DNA from 2 places in the Bacillus sp. 2175 genome. Region 1 is predicted to be linked to the other one. Evidence: a T-box and tRNA genes for the amino acid it is inferred to sense, from the RefSeq annotation. Region 1 holds a T-box; the other holds one or more tRNA genes.
What was found. A T-box is a leader RNA that pairs with one kind of tRNA and senses whether it is charged. The one in region 1 lies ahead of alaS (alanine--tRNA ligase), so its partner is inferred to be a tRNA-Ala.
Positions count from the first base shown of each region.

Region 2: it has a tRNA-Ala gene. The T-box ahead of alaS (alanine--tRNA ligase) is inferred to sense a tRNA for this amino acid. The anticodon was not compared.

Region 1 covers NZ_CM173819.1:4,129,211-4,133,229, forward strand. Annotated here, with positions in the region: gene alaS (alanine--tRNA ligase) at 1-2,204, opposite strand, end outside; T-box leader at 2,245-2,464, opposite strand; gene ACXKY9_RS21430 (PH domain-containing protein) at 2,705-3,049, shown strand; gene ACXKY9_RS21435 (AI-2E family transporter) at 3,094-4,019, opposite strand, start outside.
Region 2 covers NZ_CM173819.1:4,595,930-4,599,948, forward strand. Annotated here, with positions in the region: gene ACXKY9_RS23850 (L-lactate dehydrogenase) at 1-54, opposite strand, end outside; tRNA gene ACXKY9_RS23855 (tRNA-Glu) at 789-860, opposite strand; tRNA gene ACXKY9_RS23860 (tRNA-Ser) at 866-956, opposite strand; tRNA gene ACXKY9_RS23865 (tRNA-Asn) at 964-1,038, opposite strand; tRNA gene ACXKY9_RS23870 (tRNA-Ile) at 1,046-1,122, opposite strand; tRNA gene ACXKY9_RS23875 (tRNA-Gly) at 1,133-1,203, opposite strand; tRNA gene ACXKY9_RS23880 (tRNA-Lys) at 1,217-1,292, opposite strand; tRNA gene ACXKY9_RS23885 (tRNA-Thr) at 1,303-1,378, opposite strand; tRNA gene ACXKY9_RS23890 (tRNA-Phe) at 1,393-1,468, opposite strand; tRNA gene ACXKY9_RS23895 (tRNA-Asp) at 1,482-1,557, opposite strand; tRNA gene ACXKY9_RS23900 (tRNA-Met) at 1,561-1,637, opposite strand; tRNA gene ACXKY9_RS23905 (tRNA-Ser) at 1,665-1,757, opposite strand; tRNA gene ACXKY9_RS23910 (tRNA-Ile) at 1,775-1,851, opposite strand; tRNA gene ACXKY9_RS23915 (tRNA-Met) at 1,856-1,932, opposite strand; tRNA gene ACXKY9_RS23920 (tRNA-Ala) at 1,953-2,025, opposite strand; tRNA gene ACXKY9_RS23925 (tRNA-Pro) at 2,041-2,114, opposite strand; tRNA gene ACXKY9_RS23930 (tRNA-Arg) at 2,125-2,198, opposite strand; tRNA gene ACXKY9_RS23935 (tRNA-Leu) at 2,202-2,290, opposite strand; tRNA gene ACXKY9_RS23940 (tRNA-Gly) at 2,307-2,381, opposite strand; tRNA gene ACXKY9_RS23945 (tRNA-Leu) at 2,411-2,491, opposite strand; tRNA gene ACXKY9_RS23950 (tRNA-His) at 2,514-2,589, opposite strand; tRNA gene ACXKY9_RS23955 (tRNA-Thr) at 2,599-2,674, opposite strand; tRNA gene ACXKY9_RS23960 (tRNA-Val) at 2,679-2,754, opposite strand; rRNA gene rrf (5S ribosomal RNA) at 2,759-2,874, opposite strand; rRNA gene ACXKY9_RS23970 (23S ribosomal RNA) at 2,976-4,019, opposite strand, start outside.

The DNA.
Region 1 (4,019 bases):
ACTCTTGTTAAAATATCTTTCGGATTTGTTTTCATTTTTCCTGCTGCTTCTTTTAATAAACCTACTTGATCGTTCATTAATTCGTATGCAGACTTACCAGTTACTGCTTCAATACGACGAGTTCCTGCACCGATACCAGACTCAGCAACGATTTTGAAAATACCGATAGAAGCTGTATTTTCAACGTGACAACCACCACAAAGCTCTAAGCTGTAATCGCCAACTTGTACAACGCGTACAACATCTCCGTACTTTTCACCGAATAATGCCATTGCGCCCATTTCTTTCGCTTCTTCGATTGCTTTTTGAGAAATCTCAACATCAATACTTTCCCAAATTTTCTCGTTTACCATACGCTCAATTTTTTCTAATTCGTCAGCTTGTACTTGACCGAAGTGAGAGAAGTCAAAGCGTAGACGTTCAGAAGTTACAAGAGAACCTGCTTGGTTAACGTGTGTTCCAAGTACGTCTTTTAATGCTTGGTGTAGTAAATGAGTTGCTGTATGATTTTTTACAACGCTACTACGATTTTTCGTATCGATAATAGCTTTTACAGCCGCATCTTTCGTTAATGTTCCTTCTTCAACAACAACTTTATGCAAGTTTTGGCCGTTTGGTGCTTTTTGTACGTCTTTTACAAGAACTTTCACGCCATCAGCAAGAAGGTAACCACGGTCTGCAATTTGTCCACCGCTCTCAGCATAGAATGGTGTTACATCAAGAATTAACTGTCCTTCTTCACCAGCTTGTAAGCTGTCTGTGTATTCGCCATTTTTCACAAGTGCAACAACGTTACTTTCTGTTGCAACTGTACCGTAACCAACGAATTCGCTCACTACTTTAATTTCTCCAAGGACACCACCTTGAACTTGCATAGAATCAACGTCTTGACGAGCAGCACGTGCACGCTCACGTTGTTTTTCCATTTCATTTTCAAAACCTTCATGATCAACTGTCATGCCAGCTTCTTCTGCATATTCTTCTGTTAATTCAATTGGGAAACCGTATGTGTCATATAGACGGAACGCATCTACTCCAGAAATAACAGTTGTTTTTTCTTCTTTTGCTTTTGCAATTACTTCAGCTAAAATCGCTTCACCATCATGAAGTGTTTCATGGAAACGCTCTTCTTCGTTCTTCACAACTTTCGCAATGAAATCTTTCTTTTCAAGTACTTCTGGATAGAAGTCTTTCATTACTTCTCCAACAACCGGTACTAATTCAAACATAAATGGACGATTGATGTTTAATTTCTTCGAATAACGAACAGCGCGGCGTAATAAACGACGTAATACATAACCACGGCCTTCGTTAGATGGAAGAGCACCGTCACCAACAGCGAATGTTACTGTACGGATATGGTCAGCAATTACTTTGAATGCCATATCTTTTTCTAAATCGCCATTACGATATTTTTCACCAGAAATTGTTTCTGTTGCATCAATCATCGGCATGAATAGGTCTGTATCGAAGTTTGTAGGCACATCTTGAACGATAGATGTCATACGCTCTAGACCCATCCCTGTATCAATGTTTTTCTTAGGAAGTGGTGTATATGAACCGTCTGGATTATGGTTAAATTGAGAGAATACAAGGTTCCATACTTCTAAGTAACGCTCGTTTTCTCCGCCTGGATATAATTCTGGGTCACTAAAGTCATTACCGTAAGCTTCTCCGCGGTCATAGAAAATCTCTGTATTCGGTCCACTTGGTCCTTCACCGATATCCCAGAAGTTTTCTTCTAAGCGAATAATACGCTCTTTTGGAACGCCCATTTTCTCATTCCAAATTGTGAATGCTTCTTCATCTTCTGGATGGATTGTAACTGATAGTAATTCTTTATCGAATCCGATCCATTTGTCGCTCGTTAAGAATTCCCAAGCCCATGTAATTGCTTCTTCTTTGAAGTAATCACCAATTGAGAAATTTCCTAACATTTCAAAGAATGTATGGTGACGAGCTGTTTTCCCTACGTTTTCAATATCGTTTGTACGAATTGATTTTTGAGCATTTGTAATACGTGGATTTTGTGGGATTACACGTCCATCAAAATATTTTTTTAATGTAGCTACACCACTATTAATCCATAGAAGAGATGGATCTTCATGCGGAACTAGTGATGCACTAGGTTCTACTGCATGTCCTTTTTCTTGGAAAAAGTCTAAAAACATTTGACGAATTTGTGCGCCTGTTAGTTGTTTCATTGTATTTTCCTCCTTAAATATAAAAAACTCCCGTCCCTATAAAAGGGACGAGAGTTAACTCGCGATACCACCCTAATTATGAATTGATTACAATAACAATCAATTCATCACCTCATGGTGCCGTAACGTGGCAAGACGGCAGTGATTAGCTGCTCTCAGGATTAGCTTTCTGTTACCCTTCATTTAAAGCTTCTTTCAGCCATATGGAAGCTTCTCTCTATAAATGGACTGTAACGTACTTGTTCCGTCATTGATTTAATGTATTATATGACTAAATATAATAGAATTCTCTTAAGTTTGTCAATGTAGATAATCATTTATATTGGATTAATTACTTATTAATCATAAGTATTCTACTATTCATTCTTAACAGCCTTTTCATATAGTATGCATTTATTAATAAATCGGAATCTCCTTATAAGAATAATTTATAAAAATTTCTAAATATTACTTTTTTGTTATAATTAAATTATTGTTAATAAAATAAAGGAGCGATCACAATGACAACCTTACTTAGCAAAGCTAAAAACATATTAGCGACTGACGAAACGATATTATTTTACGCAGCATGTTCATTAGACATATTTATTTATCGTTCCGTCGCAAGGCCAGGAATGCTAGTTTTAACGAACAAAAGGCTATTCTTTTATGGGCCAGATGTAAGTAAGAATCCAATATTTGAAGAGTACTCTTTCGCAAAAATTTCTAATCTAAAAGAACAAAAGCGTCTTTTCAACAATCAAATTGTATTTATGTATGATAACGAATGGAAAAAAATAAAACATATTCAAACAAATGATGTGAGCTCCCTCGTTCAAAAGATACACGAGCAGCTTTCTAAATAAATATATGATTAGCCCTCTATTTCTTACATAGAGGGCTTCTATACTTACACATCTTCTTTTTTCAAGAGCGGTCTCACATGAACAATGACAGTGCGAATAACTGCTAAAATCGGAACCGATATTAGCAATCCTACAATCCCAGCTACCTCTCCCCCAACTAGTAAGGCAAGCATAATAATAACGGGATGCATACGAAGTGACTTACCAACGATGTAAGGCGATAAAATGTTACTCTCCACAAATTGCAAAATCGCAATTGTGATCCCCGCCTTAATAAGTAAACTCGTTGATACTGTTGCTGCAATCATTAACGTCGGGATTGCTCCTAAAATAGGACCGAAGTACGGGATTATATCCGTTACCCCAATAATAATGCCAAGCAATAATGGATATTTCATACCGATAAACCAAAAAGAAAGAGCTGATACTCCCCCTAATACTAAACAAACAAATAACTGTCCTCGAATATAACTTCCAAGTGATTTATCAATTTCTTTCGCAAGCATTTGCCCCGTACCTCGCCATTTACTTGGGACTAGTTTCCAAAAGATATGATAAAACTCACCATAATCTTTTAATATGTAAAATACAATGAACGGTATTAAGAAAATAATGAGCAATGAATCGAGTACACCACGAGCTGTACTCATCACTTTATTTAAAAGCGCTTGAATCTTCGTTTCCACACCCACAAAAAGTTGTTTCACCTTTTCATGAATGAACGAAGGGAAATTCGCCGTTTGTTCTGTAACGCCATCCATCCACGAATCGTACATTTTTGTAAACTGCGGAAATTGTTCATTAATCTCTTGTAACTGTTTAATAACGACTGGTGTTCCTTTATAAATCCCATAACCAATTCCGCCAAAGAAAAGGATATAAATGAGCAAAATGGCAAGTGTACGGGGCATCCCTTCCTTATGAATTTTTTCAATTAAAGGGTGCAATAAATACGCAATAAAACACGCGA
Region 2 (4,019 bases), 470 kb from region 1:
ACAACCTACAGCTCCTGTTCCTACTAATACTACACGATTGATACCTTTTTTCATGGTAATTTCCCCTCTCTATTGTTCACATATATTTTTTTATGATTGTTTAAGTAATTAATTAAAATACTAATTTAATGTTGTTTAACTTCTTTACATTCATATTGTAGCACGTATTATTGTGAATTACTTCACAAATTATGACCTATTTGTGAACTTTTTCACATAGAGTGTAAAGTTATTGGAATAGGTGTGGAATCCATTTCAATGGAGGCGTTTTCTTTAGATTGTGAAAGGGTTTTTCTTGTGGTTTTCATCGGTAAGTGAAATTATATCGGCGATTTTTAGAATATATCGACCGTAACTCCAAATATATCAGCGATTATTAAAATTTATCGATCGTAACTCAAATTATATCAGCGATTTTTGCAATATATCGATTTACCGACAAAACTCGACAATACTGACAACATAAAAAAGCTGTCTTCAGTAGATCACACCTGTTGAGAGAAAGCAGCTTCTTCTATATATTATTTATTTTCATCCGTTTCTCCAAGTGTAGGAGGCTACAGCCATACAGCTGGGGTAAAAGTTCAACTTGAGGTATCATTTTAGATAGATAATTCCTTCATATCCATACAGGTCCAAATAAATAACATGATTGTATTTACCGCTCTATATACCCAACTGCAACAGCCCATACTTCATATTTCTTCTATGCATAAAAAAGCAGACTATCCAAAGTTCACTTTTATACAACAAAAAAGAGATAGCAGATTATGCTATCTCTTTTAGTATGACCCGTACGGGATTCGAACCCGTGTTACCGCCGTGAAAGGGCGGTGTCTTAACCACTTGACCAACGGGCCAGTTCTGGCAGAGAAGAAGGGATTCGAACCCTCGCACCGCGTTCGCGATCTACTCCCTTAGCAGGGGAGCCCCTTGAGCCACTTGGGTACTTCTCTATAAATATGGCTCCGCAGGTAGGACTCGAACCTACGACCGATCGGTTAACAGCCGATAGCTCTACCACTGAGCTACTGCGGAACAATTATGGTGGGCCTAAATGGACTCGAACCATCGACCTCACGCTTATCAGGCGTGCGCTCTAACCAGCTGAGCTATAGGCCCATAATTAAAAAGCGGGTGAAGAGAATCGAACTCTCGACCAGAGCTTGGAAGGCTCTTGTTTTACCACTAAACTACACCCGCATTAAATTGTAAATGGTGAGCCATGAAGGACTCGAACCTTCGACCCTCTGATTAAAAGTCAGATGCTCTACCAACTGAGCTAATGGCTCATTTTGAAAGTGGTGCCGACTAGAGGACTTGAACCCCCAACCTACTGATTACAAGTCAGTTGCTCTACCAATTGAGCTAAGTCGGCTCGTGATTTCAAAATGGTGGCTCGGGACGGAATCGAACCGCCGACACGAGGATTTTCAGTCCTCTGCTCTACCGACTGAGCTACCGAGCCTTTATGTAAAAAATGGCGGTCCCGACCGGGGTCGAACCGGCGATCTCCTGCGTGACAGGCAGGCATGTTAACCACTACACCACGGGACCATTTGGTTGCGGGGACAGGATTTGAACCTGCGACCTTCGGGTTATGAGCCCGACGAGCTACCGTGCTGCTCCACCCCGCGATGATAAAATATTCACTTTAGAAAAAATGGAGGAGGTAGAGGGATTCGAACCCCCGCGCGACTCTCGCCGCCTGTCGGTTTTCAAGACCGATCCCTTCAGCCGAACTTGGGTATACCTCCGAGATATATACGTCTAATGGTGGACCTTGTAGGACTCGAACCTACGACCGGACGGTTATGAGCCGTCTGCTCTAACCAGCTGAGCTAAAGGTCCTTTATGGTAGCGGCGGAGGGGATCGAACCCCCGACCTCACGGGTATGAACCGTACGCTCTAGCCAGCTGAGCTACACCGCCATAAATGATATTAATATAAGTGGAGCCTAGCGGGATCGAACCGCTGACCTCCTGCGTGCAAGGCAGGCGCTCTCCCAGCTGAGCTAAGGCCCCATGTTTTTAGGAATATCGGGAAGACAGGATTTGAACCTGCGACCCCCTGGTCCCAAACCAGGTGCTCTACCAAGCTGAGCCACTTCCCGTTAATAAAAGCGCGCCCGAGAGGAGTCGAACCCCTAACCTCTTGATCCGTAGTCAAACGCTCTATCCAATTGAGCTACGGGCGCATATGGTGCCGAGGGCGGGGGTCGAACCCGCACGGTGGTCACCCACCGCAGGATTTTAAGTCCTGTGCGTCTGCCTGTTCCGCCACCCCGGCATGTCATATTGAAAATTGGAGCGGAAGACGGGATTCGAACCCGCGACCCCAACCTTGGCAAGGTTGTATTCTACCACTGAACTACTTCCGCAAGACATGTATGAGTTATTTAATTAAAAGTGCGGGTGAAGGGAGTCGAACCCCCACGCCAAAGGCGCCAGATCCTAAGTCTGGTGCGTCTGCCAATTCCGCCACACCCGCATATTAATTTATTTAAGAAAAATGGGGCGACTGATGGGAATCGAACCCACGAATGCCGGAGCCACAATCCGGTGCGTTAACCACTTCGCCACAACCGCCATGATTTCTGGTGCCGACTAGAGGACTTGAACCCCCAACCTACTGATTACAAGTCAGTTGCTCTACCAATTGAGCTAAGTCGGCTAAATGGTGGAGGATGACGGGATCGAACCGCCGACCCCCTGCTTGTAAGGCAGGTGCTCTCCCAGCTGAGCTAATCCTCCATTTGCCTGGCAACGTCCTACTCTCACAGGGACAAGGTCCCAACTACCATCGGCGCTAGAGAGCTTAACTTCCGTGTTCGGTATGGGAACGGGTGTGACCTCTCTGCCATCATTACCAGACTGTATTCATTTAAGACAAGAATTATTGTAACTCATTCACTTTTGAAAGTCAACAAGTTTTTTATATTCTTTCAAAACTAGATAACATTGCTTCATATTATATGGTTAAGTCCTCGATCTATTAGTATTCGTCAGCTCCACATGTCACCATGCTTCCACCTCGAACCTATCAACCTGATCATCTTTCAGGGATCTTACTAGCTTACGCTATGGGAAATCTCATCTTGAGGGGGGCTTCATGCTTAGATGCTTTCAGCACTTATCCCTTCCGCACATAGCTACCCAGCTATGCCCTTGGCAGAACAACTGGTACACCAGCGGTGCGTCCATCCCGGTCCTCTCGTACTAAGGACAGCTCCTCTCAAATTTCCTACGCCCACGACGGATAGGGACCGAACTGTCTCACGACGTTCTGAACCCAGCTCGCGTACCGCTTTAATGGGCGAACAGCCCAACCCTTGGGACCGACTACAGCCCCAGGATGCGATGAGCCGACATCGAGGTGCCAAACCTCCCCGTCGATGTGGACTCTTGGGGGAGATAAGCCTGTTATCCCCGGGGTAGCTTTTATCCGTTGAGCGATGGCCCTTCCATGCGGAACCACCGGATCACTAAGCCCGACTTTCGTCCCTGCTCGACTTGTAGGTCTCGCAGTCAAGCTCCCTTATGCCTTTGCACTCTACGAATGATTTCCAACCATTCTGAGGGAACCTTTGGGCGCCTCCGTTACACTTTAGGAGGCGACCGCCCCAGTCAAACTGCCCACCTGACACTGTCTCCCGGGTCGATAAGACCCGTAGGTTAGAATTTCAATACAGTCAGGGCGGTATCCCACCAGCGCCTCCACCGAAGCTAGCGCTCCGGTTTCAATGGCTCCCGCCTATCCTGTACAAACTGTACCAAAATTCAATATCAGGCTACAGTAAAGCTCCACGGGGTCTTTCCGTCCTGTCGCGGGTAACCTGCATCTTCACAGGTACTATAATTTCACCGAGTCTCTGGTTGAGACAGTGCCCAAATCGTTACACCTTTCGTGCGGGTCGGAACTTACCCGACAAGGAATTTCGCTACCTTAGGACCGTTATAGTTACGGCCGCCGTTTACTGGGGCTTCAGTTCAGAGCTTCGCTTACGCTAACCCCTCTC